Regions from separate parts of the Rhizobium sp. AB2/73 genome, predicted to be linked through region 3. Evidence: predicted binding sites of a transcription regulator. Region 3 holds the regulator's gene; each other region holds the start of a gene.

The links. The regulator LexA, encoded in region 3, represses DNA repair genes until DNA is damaged. The targets are predictions, from matches to a motif close to TGTTCNNNNTGTGTTCNG.
Region 1: the regulator LexA is predicted to act here: its motif matches at 2,013-2,030, upstream of dinB (DNA polymerase IV).
Region 2: the regulator LexA is predicted to act here: its motif matches at 1,883-1,900, upstream of I8E17_RS02210 (PA0069 family radical SAM protein).

Annotation. Positions count from the first base shown of each region.
Region 1 covers NZ_CP067073.1:1,013,957-1,017,236, reverse strand. Annotated here, with positions in the region: gene I8E17_RS30780 (Orn/Lys/Arg decarboxylase N-terminal domain-containing protein) at 1-764, shown strand, start outside; gene I8E17_RS30775 (GNAT family N-acetyltransferase) at 787-1,347, shown strand; gene I8E17_RS30770 (hypothetical protein) at 1,377-1,700, opposite strand; gene dinB (DNA polymerase IV) at 2,084-3,181, shown strand; gene I8E17_RS30760 (pyridoxal 5'-phosphate synthase) at 3,274-3,280, opposite strand, start outside.
Region 2 covers NZ_CP067071.1:434,911-438,190, reverse strand. Annotated here, with positions in the region: gene I8E17_RS02230 (4-(cytidine 5'-diphospho)-2-C-methyl-D-erythritol kinase) at 1-41, shown strand, start outside; gene moaB (molybdenum cofactor biosynthesis protein B) at 41-595, shown strand; gene I8E17_RS02220 (hypothetical protein) at 627-935, opposite strand; gene I8E17_RS02215 (glycosyl transferase) at 1,210-1,728, opposite strand; gene I8E17_RS02210 (PA0069 family radical SAM protein) at 1,970-3,127, shown strand; gene I8E17_RS02205 (ribonuclease HII) at 3,233-3,280, shown strand, end outside.
Region 3 covers NZ_CP067071.1:1,389,022-1,392,301, forward strand. Annotated here, with positions in the region: gene I8E17_RS07015 (ComEC/Rec2 family competence protein) at 1-1,559, shown strand, start outside; gene lexA (transcriptional repressor LexA) at 1,540-2,262, opposite strand; gene I8E17_RS07025 (VOC family protein) at 2,682-3,280, shown strand, end outside.

The DNA of each region.
Region 1 (3,280 bases), on a different replicon from region 3:
GGCACCTGACACCCGATGCGGCATGGCATGGCTTTTCCGGCATGGAGCCGGGTTTCGCCATGACCGACCCGAACAAGCTCACCCTGCTTACCCCCGGCTTTGATCGAGCAAGTGGAAAATATACGGAACACGGCATTCCAGCGCCTATCGTTGCGCAATATCTGCGCGAAAACCGGATCGTCGCGGAAAAGAACGACCTCAATTCGCTGCTCTTCCTGCTCACACCCGGTGTCGAAGCCAGCAAGGCCGGCACCCTGATCAGCGGCCTTGTCGCCTTTAAAAAGCTTCATGACGACAACGCGCTGCTGGAAGAGGCCATTCCGGAATTCTACCGCCGCCGCCCCGGTCGCTATGCGGGCGTGCGCCTGCGGGATCTTTGCGCTGACATGCACAATTTCTTCCGCCAGGCCGATGTGAGCGCCCTGCAGACGAAGCAGTTTTCCGCCGAACACCTGCCGCCGATCGCCATGTCGCCGCACGATGCCGCGCGCTGCCTGGTGCGCAACGATGTCGACTATCTGCCGATCGACGCCATTGCCGGCCGCATCGCGACCACACCCTTCGTCGTCTATCCCCCGGGGATTGCGACCATCGTGCCCGGCGAGCGCCTGACCGAACAGGCAAAGCCCATGATCGACTATCTCAAGATGTTCGAAACCTGCTTCAACACCTTCCCCGGCTTCGAGGTGGAGATCCAAGGCCTCTATCGCGAGGTCGATGCATCCGGCAAGATCCGCCTCTATACCTACGTTGTCGCGGAATAGGCTTGGAAATTCAGGTTCGGACATGAAGCAGGATAAAACAATCATCGTTCGCCCATCCCGGGAGAGCGACGTCGATGCCATGCTGGCTATCTATCGCCGCCATATTCACCGCGGAGTCGAAGCCGGTGTCGATGATGGCGATACGCCGCAGCCGGATGATCTGCGCGAACGGCGCAAGAATTTGAAGGACCGCCGCTTCCCGCATGTCGTTGCGATCGAGGGTGAGAAGGTCGTCGGCTATGCCTATGTGGTGCTTTTTCGCAAGCGCCCCGCCTATCGTTATACCGTCAAGCATTCGATCTATGTGCATCACGACCATGTCGGCCAGGGTGTCGGAAGCCTGCTCATGCGCGGACTGATCGACGCCTGCGCGGCGGCCGGCTTCCGGCAGATGATCGGCTATATCGACGCGGACAACGTCGCTTCGCTCGCCTTGCACGAACGCTTCGGCTTTATTCGGGTCGGTCTGCTGCCGGCTGTTGCCTATCGCTACGGCCGCTGGGCCGATACCGTAATGGTCCAGCGCTCGCTCGGTCCCGGCTCCACCACGCAGCCGCCTCCACCGCCGCTCTCCACCCGCTGAAGCAGAGCCGCTTATTGGCTGCCGCGCGCTTAGGCCGGATGCTGCGTTTGAGCTGGCCTGAAGCCCAAGACGAAATTCACAACCTTCGACGAGGACATTTCGCAGGGCTTGAGGGAGAGGTTTGCTCCGGAGAGCATGTACAGATTAAAGCTGACGACATCGGTCCCGCCAAGCTCTTCGCCATAGAGCCAGATCCGTTTCCCGTCGGCCGATCGCTTGACCGTCACACCCCAGGGGCGACCTTGAAAATGCCCCTCCGAATAGCCGTCAGGCAGCTTCGCGAGCGCATGTTCGAAGCCCGACAATTCAGCGGGCAGCAGTTGCGGCGCGCCGTCGATCATGGTGCCAGGCATTCGTCACATATGCCGCAGCCGTCTTCGTCCATCTTCCTTGCCGACCGCAGCCTGCGGCAGCACAGACATGCGGTGCCATCGGCTCGGGACTCCTCGTCATGCTCGGGCGGGAGGATCTCCATAAGCAGGTCGGAAAGCGGATCGGTGGCGATTTGGCCCATCTTGAGGCTCCGTATTGGGGGACGGACAAGAGATAAGAAGCCTTGCGCGCATCTCAAGGTAGCGTTTGCGGCATGCCTGGCATGCGGCAATTTCCTCACCTCTTCCTAGCAAGACAACCGAGCCGGTTTGATATCGTCATCGAGGATGATATGTTCCGCATTTGTTTCAGCTTCCGCAATAACGGACCGCTCTGAAGCTACTGTGTAATGACCGAGACCGCCATGAACGACACCAGCTCGACCACTGTCCGGAAGATCATCCATGTCGATATGGATGCATTCTATGCATCGGTCGAGCAGCGGGACAATCCGGAGCTGCGCGGCAAGCCGCTTGCGGTCGGCGGGTCGGCTGCACGCGGCGTCGTGGCGGCCGCAAGCTACGAGGCCCGCGCCTTCGGCGTTCATTCGGCGATGCCTTCGGTTACCGCAAAACGCAAATGTCCGGACCTGATTTTCGTGCCGCCGCGCTTTGATGTCTACAGGGCGGTGTCGCAGCAGATCCGCGAGATCTTTGCCGAATATACTTCGATGATCGAGCCGTTGTCGCTCGACGAAGCCTACCTCGACGTCACCCAGAACCACAAGGGCATGGAAATCGCCACCGAGATCGCGCTGGAGATCCGGGCCAAGATCAAGCAGGTCACCGGCCTCAATGCTTCGGCCGGCATTTCCTACAATAAGTTCCTCGCCAAAATGGCAAGCGACCTCAACAAGCCGAACGGCCAGGCTGTCATTACACCAAGGAATGGCCCGGCCTTCGTCGAAACGCTTCCCGTCAAGAAATTCCACGGCGTCGGGCCGGCGACCGCCGAGCGGATGCATAAATATGGCATCGAAACCGGGCTGGATCTGAAATCGAAATCGCTCGCCTTCCTGCAGGAGCATTTTGGAAAGGCAGGCCCTTATTTCTACGGTATCGCCCGCGGCATCGACGAGCGCCAGGTAAAGCCGGACCGGGTTCGCAAATCCATAGGCGCGGAAGACACATTCGTTGAGGATATCGACCATCTAGAGCTGGCAACGGCGGAACTGCGGCCGCTTGCGCAGAAGGTTTGGCGCTACTGCGAAGCAGGCGGTTTCAACGCCAAGACGGTGACCGTGAAGATCAAATATTCGGACTTTACCCAGGCGACACGCAGTCGGACAAGCTCCTCGCCGATCGCAGACGTCGGCGCTGTCCTCGAGACAGCGTCGGCGCTTCTGGCAAGCGTCTACCCGTTTGCGCGGCCGATCCGGCTGCTCGGTATCACGCTTTCGTCTTTGACGAACGAAAAGGCCGACGATGGGAGCTTACAGCCCCAGCTCGATCTCGGCATCTGAGGGATGCTGATCCTCAGCGGTCACAGTGGCGGTCTAATCTTTCCACCGAAAGCAACGGAAACGGACAACCGCGGCCATCAAAGCGAAAATCATCAAGGC
Region 2 (3,280 bases), 950 kb from region 3:
GGTATTTCCAGGTAACCGAAACGATCGCGGGAGAGGCATGATGGCAGCGTCAGGCAACGAAAGATCCTTCATTCCCATAGGCATCGCCGTGTTGACCGTTTCCGACACGCGCACGCTCGCTGACGATAAATCCGGCGATACGCTGGTTGCCCGCATTGCGGAGGCGGGCCATAGGCTTGCTGCCCGCGCCATCGTGCCCGACGACAAGGAGCGCATCCGCACGCAGGTGGAAGCCTGGACGAAGGACGATGCGGTCGATGTGGTGATTACCACCGGCGGCACGGGCTTTACCGGCCGCGATGTCACGCCCGAGGCGCTGGAGCCGCTGTTCGAGAAGCGGATGGATGGGTTTTCCGAGGTCTTCCATCGCATTTCCTATGACAAGATCGGCACGGCGACGATCCAGTCACGGGCGACCGGCGGTGTGGCCAATGCCACCTTCATCTTCGTACTGCCGGGTTCGCCTGGCGCCTGCAAGGATGCATGGGACGGCATCTTGAAGGCGCAACTCGACTATCGCCACATGCCTTGCAATTTCGTGGAGATCATGCCGCGCCTCGACGAGCATCTAAAGCGCGGCGCCGGCTCGAGATAGGTCTTCTGCTCAACGCGATATTGCGCGTCGATCATGCCTTCGGCAGAACAGGAATTGATTCCCAAGAATCGCCGGTGAGAATGATGCAGCTCCGGCCGGACACATCGCTCATCAGCAATGTCCAGTTGCCGCTTTCGGCGGCGTAGATCTCAACAATCGTGCTCTGATCGAGCTTGCCGACGGCCGAAAGCTTTTCCGAAAGATGGTCGCCAAGAAACGCGACGATATCGACGCGTTGAGCGCAGGCCAAGGTCACCTGAGCGGCGGCAATACCGGGGAAAAGAGTTGCACTTGCAACGAAGATCGTTGCCATGAGGCGGTAGAGCATCGTGCGTTTCATAACGCACCTCCTTTCGCCGAAATCCCGGCAGAAAAGGAGAGTTCCGCTGACCAGTTCCGCCTGATATCGGCATCTTCATGGTCGGCCGCCTGACGCGACACGCATAAGGTGCCGCCACACGCGAATTATCGCAGCTATTCGCGCGTTTACAAATGGAATCTGCGCGCTAGCGCAGTTCCAGCAAAAGTGCGAAGCGGCTTTGCGTCCGGAGCTGCGTAAAAACAAGAAGATGAAGCGATTTCGCGATTCGAAGAAAGCGGAAACGCTTTAGGCCCTACCGCGCAGCGCGCGCCACCCAGGACGGAATGAGCTCGCTTGAAAGCCGTCGGCCCTTCTGTCCCTTGGCGAACTCCGCCAGCCCCATGCCCGACCTGGCGACGGCGATCGCCTGGTGCTTGGAAAGCAGCAAACCCAGTTCCAGCGGCGCCGTACGGCGGCCGATTCGCTTCAGGAACGGGCGACGATAGCCGCGTGATGCTGTAAAGCGCGCCGGCACCTTGTTCAGCGAGACATATTCGGCGATCTCATCGATCCAGCCGGCTTGCGGCCGCGCGCCCGGCTCGACCAGCAGCAACCATTCGCCCCTCGCAGACCGCAATATATCCTTGATATCCCACTGCGAATAAAAACGGCAGCCGGCAGCATCGGCCACCTTCGATGTGCCGTCCCTGGAACCATGATCAAGCACGACCACGTCGCTGACCAGCCCTTCGACCGCTCCTGCCACCAATGCCGCCAATGTCTGCGCCAGCTCGGGTTCGTGATCCTGGCATTCGATGATGACCGTCAACATTGCCCATTTATAGTGCGGCGCATAATTTATTGCCAGCACCTAACCCTCAGGCTCAAGCGTTTAAGAAAAGCATCATAAACGGCCGAAAATTCTCACAGCCGGCACCGCCGAATGCCTCCTGTGAATGAGATGAAAAATGACGGTCGCGGATTTTTGTTCTTGCAATGTTCTCATTTGTCGGATAGGAATTTAATCATCTTAGACGCGGCATGCGATGGCATGAGCCGCCCTGGAGCTACCGATGAACGAGCAGTCCCTTGCAGGGCAGGCCGCTTTCGCGCCTGCCAATACGGCAGACGTTGCCAACGCTTTGATCGCCGACTCCGGTCTCAGGATCGACGCCGAACGCCGGCGTGGGCGCGGTGCCGGATTGAACCCCAGCGGCCGCTTCGAGCCGCAGCAGCGCGAAGCCTTCGATGACGGCTGGCAGAGCTGGGAGGAGTTGCCGCCCTTCAAGACCGAGGTGCAGGTGGAGAAGCCGCGCACGGCCATTACCCGTAACGAATCCCCCGATATTTCTTTCGATCGTTCCATCAATCCCTATCGCGGTTGCGAGCATGGCTGCATCTATTGCTTCGCGCGGCCGACGCATGCCTATATGGGGCTATCTGCCGGGCTGGATTTCGAATCGAAGCTATTTGCCAAGCCGGATGCGGCCAAGCTGCTGGAGCGAGAATTGGCAAAACCCGGCTACAAGCCGCGCGTTATCGCCATCGGCACCAATACCGACCCCTATCAGCCGATCGAGAAGGAATGGCGGATCATGCGCCAGATCCTTGAGGTGCTGAACCGGGCAAACCACCCAGTTGCCATCGTCACCAAGTCGGCGCTGGTCATGCGCGATATCGATATTCTGAAGGAGATGGCCGCCAAGAACCTTGTGCGGGTGGGAGTATCGGTGACGACGCTCGACCGGAAGCTCGCACGCACCATGGAACCGCGGGCAGCGACACCGCCACGGCGGCTGGAGGCGATCCAGGCTTTGAACGAGGCCGGCATCCGCACCGCGATCATGGTGGCGCCGATTATCCCTGCCCTCAACGATCATGAAATCGAACGCATCCTCGATGCTGGCAAGGCGGCCGGCGCGCAGGAGGCGAGCTATGTCATCCTGCGGCTGCCGCTGGAGGTGAGCCCGCTGTTTCGTGATTGGCTGCTGCAGCACTATCCGGATCGCTATCGCCATGTCATGTCGCTGATCCGCTCCATGCGCGGCGGCAAGGATTACGATGCCGAATTCGGCAAACGCATGAAAGGTGCCGGGCCTTATGCCTGGCAGATCAGCCGCCGCTTCGAAATGGCGACGCGCCGGCTCGAGCTCACCCGCCGCAATATTGCGCTACGCGACGACCTGTTCGTGCCGCCGGATGGCAGCGGCGTGCAGCTGTCGCTGCTCTGACGATCCCTGCGGGTTTTCCCTGTACCCGCTGGAAAAGCCCCTGGCTTCGCCGCCATGATCCACCGGGGGCTTGCAGGAGATCGGGTGGTGTGCGAGCTTCGCCGCATGTCACGCCGTGCACCACCCGATTCTCCAATGCTGTTCGAGGATGTT
Region 3 (3,280 bases):
CGATCTCGAAGGATACGACCGAAGCCCTGCGAATTGCCGGCCTGACCCACATCATTGCAATTTCCGGCCTCAACATGGCGCTATCGGCCGGCATCTTCTATGTCGGTCTGCGATATCTGTTCAGCCTGTTTCCCGGTGTCGCGCAGGCTTGGCCGACCAAGAAGTTCGCAGCCCTCGGCGCGCTTCTCACTGTTACGGCCTATTATCTCATCTCCGGCTTCGGCGTGTCTGCCGAGCGTGCCTTCATCATGATGGCGATCATGCTTGTGGCCGTGCTTTTCGATCGGCCATCGATCAGTCTGCGCAACGTCGCACTTTCTGCCATTGTCATTCTTGTACTGTCGCCGTCGCAAGTGCTCGGCCCGAGCTTCCAGATGTCTTATGCCGCAACGCTGGCGCTGGTGTCGGGCTATTCGCTCTGGAAACGGCGGCGGCATCGTGAAAACATCCTGCCGCGCCTCCGTGTACTAAGTCCGCTATTGTTCGTCACGCGTTTCTTCGCAGGCGTGACGTCGACTTCGTTCATCGGTGGCGCATCGACCGCTATCTTCTCGATCGAGCATTTTCACCGATTGGCGACATATGGGCTTGCTGCCAATCTCGCCGCTATGCCCATCGTCTCCTTCATCGTCATGCCATTCGGCATGGCGGCGATGCTGCTCATGCCGCTCGGTCTCGACGGGCCTTTCTGGAAAGTCACCGGAGAGGGACTGGAACTCGTTATCATGATCGCAAGAACCGTAGCCGGTTGGGGAGGCGATATTACCTTCGGTCGCCAGCCGGCCTGGCTGATGCCGACATTCATTATCGGCTTCCTGATCATGAGCATATTGCGGACCCGGCTTCGCCATCTGGGCCTGCTATTATCGCTCTTGTCCATGGGCTTGGCGGCATTCGGACCTGGCGTACCGAAACCCGACCTGATGATCTCCGAAGATGGCGTCCTGGTCGCGTTGCGCCAGGACGATATACTCGCGACCAATCGCGAGAGACCGCAGGCCTTCATTTTCGAACAATGGCAAAAGGCACTGGTCGCGGCGGACCATCAGCCTCCGACTATGCTCCCGGCTGACAGCCGACTTCCACAAATCGGTAAGGCAGATCGTTATAAGCGATTGAACAGTGAAGAACAGAAGGCGGTCCGCGTCGCAATGGAGGAGGCCTTGGACCGTACCATGCAGGGCAGTTTCGCCTGCCAGAAAGGAGCATGGTGCGCGGCCATGCTTGAAAACGGCGCGATATTGGTCACTATCGAAAACGCGGCCTACCTGCCCGCGGCTTGCGACACGGGGAACATTATCGTGACGCCAATCCGGCTACGGCTCGACCATTGCCGTTCCGGAGCGATGCTCATAACCGGTGCGACATTGCGCAAAACCGGCTCCATCGAAATGGCGCTTACCGCAGACAAGCCCATTATCTCAGCCGCATTCGAGGATCCGCAGCGTCCGTGGACCAGGCATCGAACCTATGATTGGCGCACCGGCAAATTCGACGCGCCAATTGCGCCAGCGTCACCCGCCGTCGACAATTCACCGGTCAGTGATAGCGACGAATAAGGCCAACGAGCTTGCCTTGAACTTTGACGCGGTCCGGTCCGAAGATGCGGGTTTCATAGGCCGGGTTTGCGGCTTCCAGCGCGATGGAGGCACCCTTGCGGCGGAAGCGCTTCAGCGTCGCTTCTTCGTCGTCGACGAGTGCAACGACGATATCGCCGGGATTAGCCGTCGTCGAATTGCGGATGATGACCGTGTCGCCGTCGAAAATTCCGGCATCGATCATCGAATCCCCTCGAACTTCAAGCGCATAATGTTCGCCGGATCCGAGCATGTCGGCGGGAACGGTAATATCGTGCGTATTGTTCTGGATGGCTGAGATCGGAACGCCGGCAGCGATGCGGCCCATCACCGGCACCGATGCCGAGCTATTGTGATCGTCATTTGCCACCTTCGACGGAGCGGGCGGGGCAACGGGCTGCGGCTTGCCGAGGCTGCCCTCGATAACGCTCGGTGAAAAGCCGCGGCGCTGCTGCAGGCTCGAATTATAGGCGTCGGGAAGCTTGATGACTTCGAGCGCTCTGGCCCGGTTCGGCAGCCGACGGATGAAGCCCCGCTCCTCCAGCGCCGTGATCAGGCGATGGATGCCGGATTTCGATGCCAGATCCAATGCATCCTTCATCTCGTCGAAGGATGGCGGAACACCGGATTCCTTCATGCGTTCATGAATGAAGAGAAGCAGTTCCTGCTGCTTGCGCGTCAACATCGTCTTGGAACCCCAGAATCAAGAAAAGCTGCGAAACAAATCCAGAACGGACACTATATGTTCCATATGTGTTCCGCAAGTGCTTAAATTTCGGTAAAGCCTTGTGAGGTCAGTTAAATAATTGCCATTTGCGAATGGATCGGCTCGGAACATCGGCGCGCTATATCTCCGTTAACCTGCAGAAAAATAAGAGAAATGCCGTTCTACTCGCTTCCAGGACTTTGTTGTTCAGCCCGTGCGCCGAGCATTTGGATGAACAGGCCGCGCGGCTGCATGAGCCGGCCATGGGAGAGAATCGGCAATCACGTTTGCGAGATTGCCTTCGATCCATGTCGTGTGCTCCGGGTGTTCCATGCTTCCATCTTGAATTGCGCGGGGGATGGGCGCAAATCTGCTGCCACAAGCAAACGGGAGAAGCCATGATTTCGTCTCCGCATCCGCTGGATCACCTCGTGCTGCCAACCGTCGACATCGCTTTGGCGCGCGAGCGCCTCGGCAAGCTCGGTTTTACGGTGGCTCCGGATGCGCGCCATCCCTTTGGCACACAGAATGCCTGCGTCTTTCTTGCCGATAAAACCTATTTAGAGCCTCTGGGCGTGGCATCGACGGAGCAGTGCGAGAAGAGCATCTTGGATGGCAACGTTTTCGTTGCTCGTGACCAGGCTTATCGCTTCCGGGTCGGCGAAAATGGCTTTTCGACCGTGGTATTCGGTACGGATGATGCGGTGGCGGATGACAAGCGCTTCAAAGAGGCGGCGATTTCTGCGGGACAGATGCTGGATTTCTCCCGTCCCATGAAGATGCCGGACGGCACCGAAACCACAGCCGGCTTTCGTCTTGCCTTTGCCGCTGATCTGCGTGCGCCGGATTTTCTCGCCTTCTGCTGTCAACGCATCAATCCCCTTCCGGCTGACAGAAGCGTGCTGGAGCGCCATGAAAACGGGGTGACCGGCATCGCGCGCGTGGCGCTTTCCGCGCCGCAGCCATCAGCCTATCGCCGCTTCTTTGAAGACGTTGT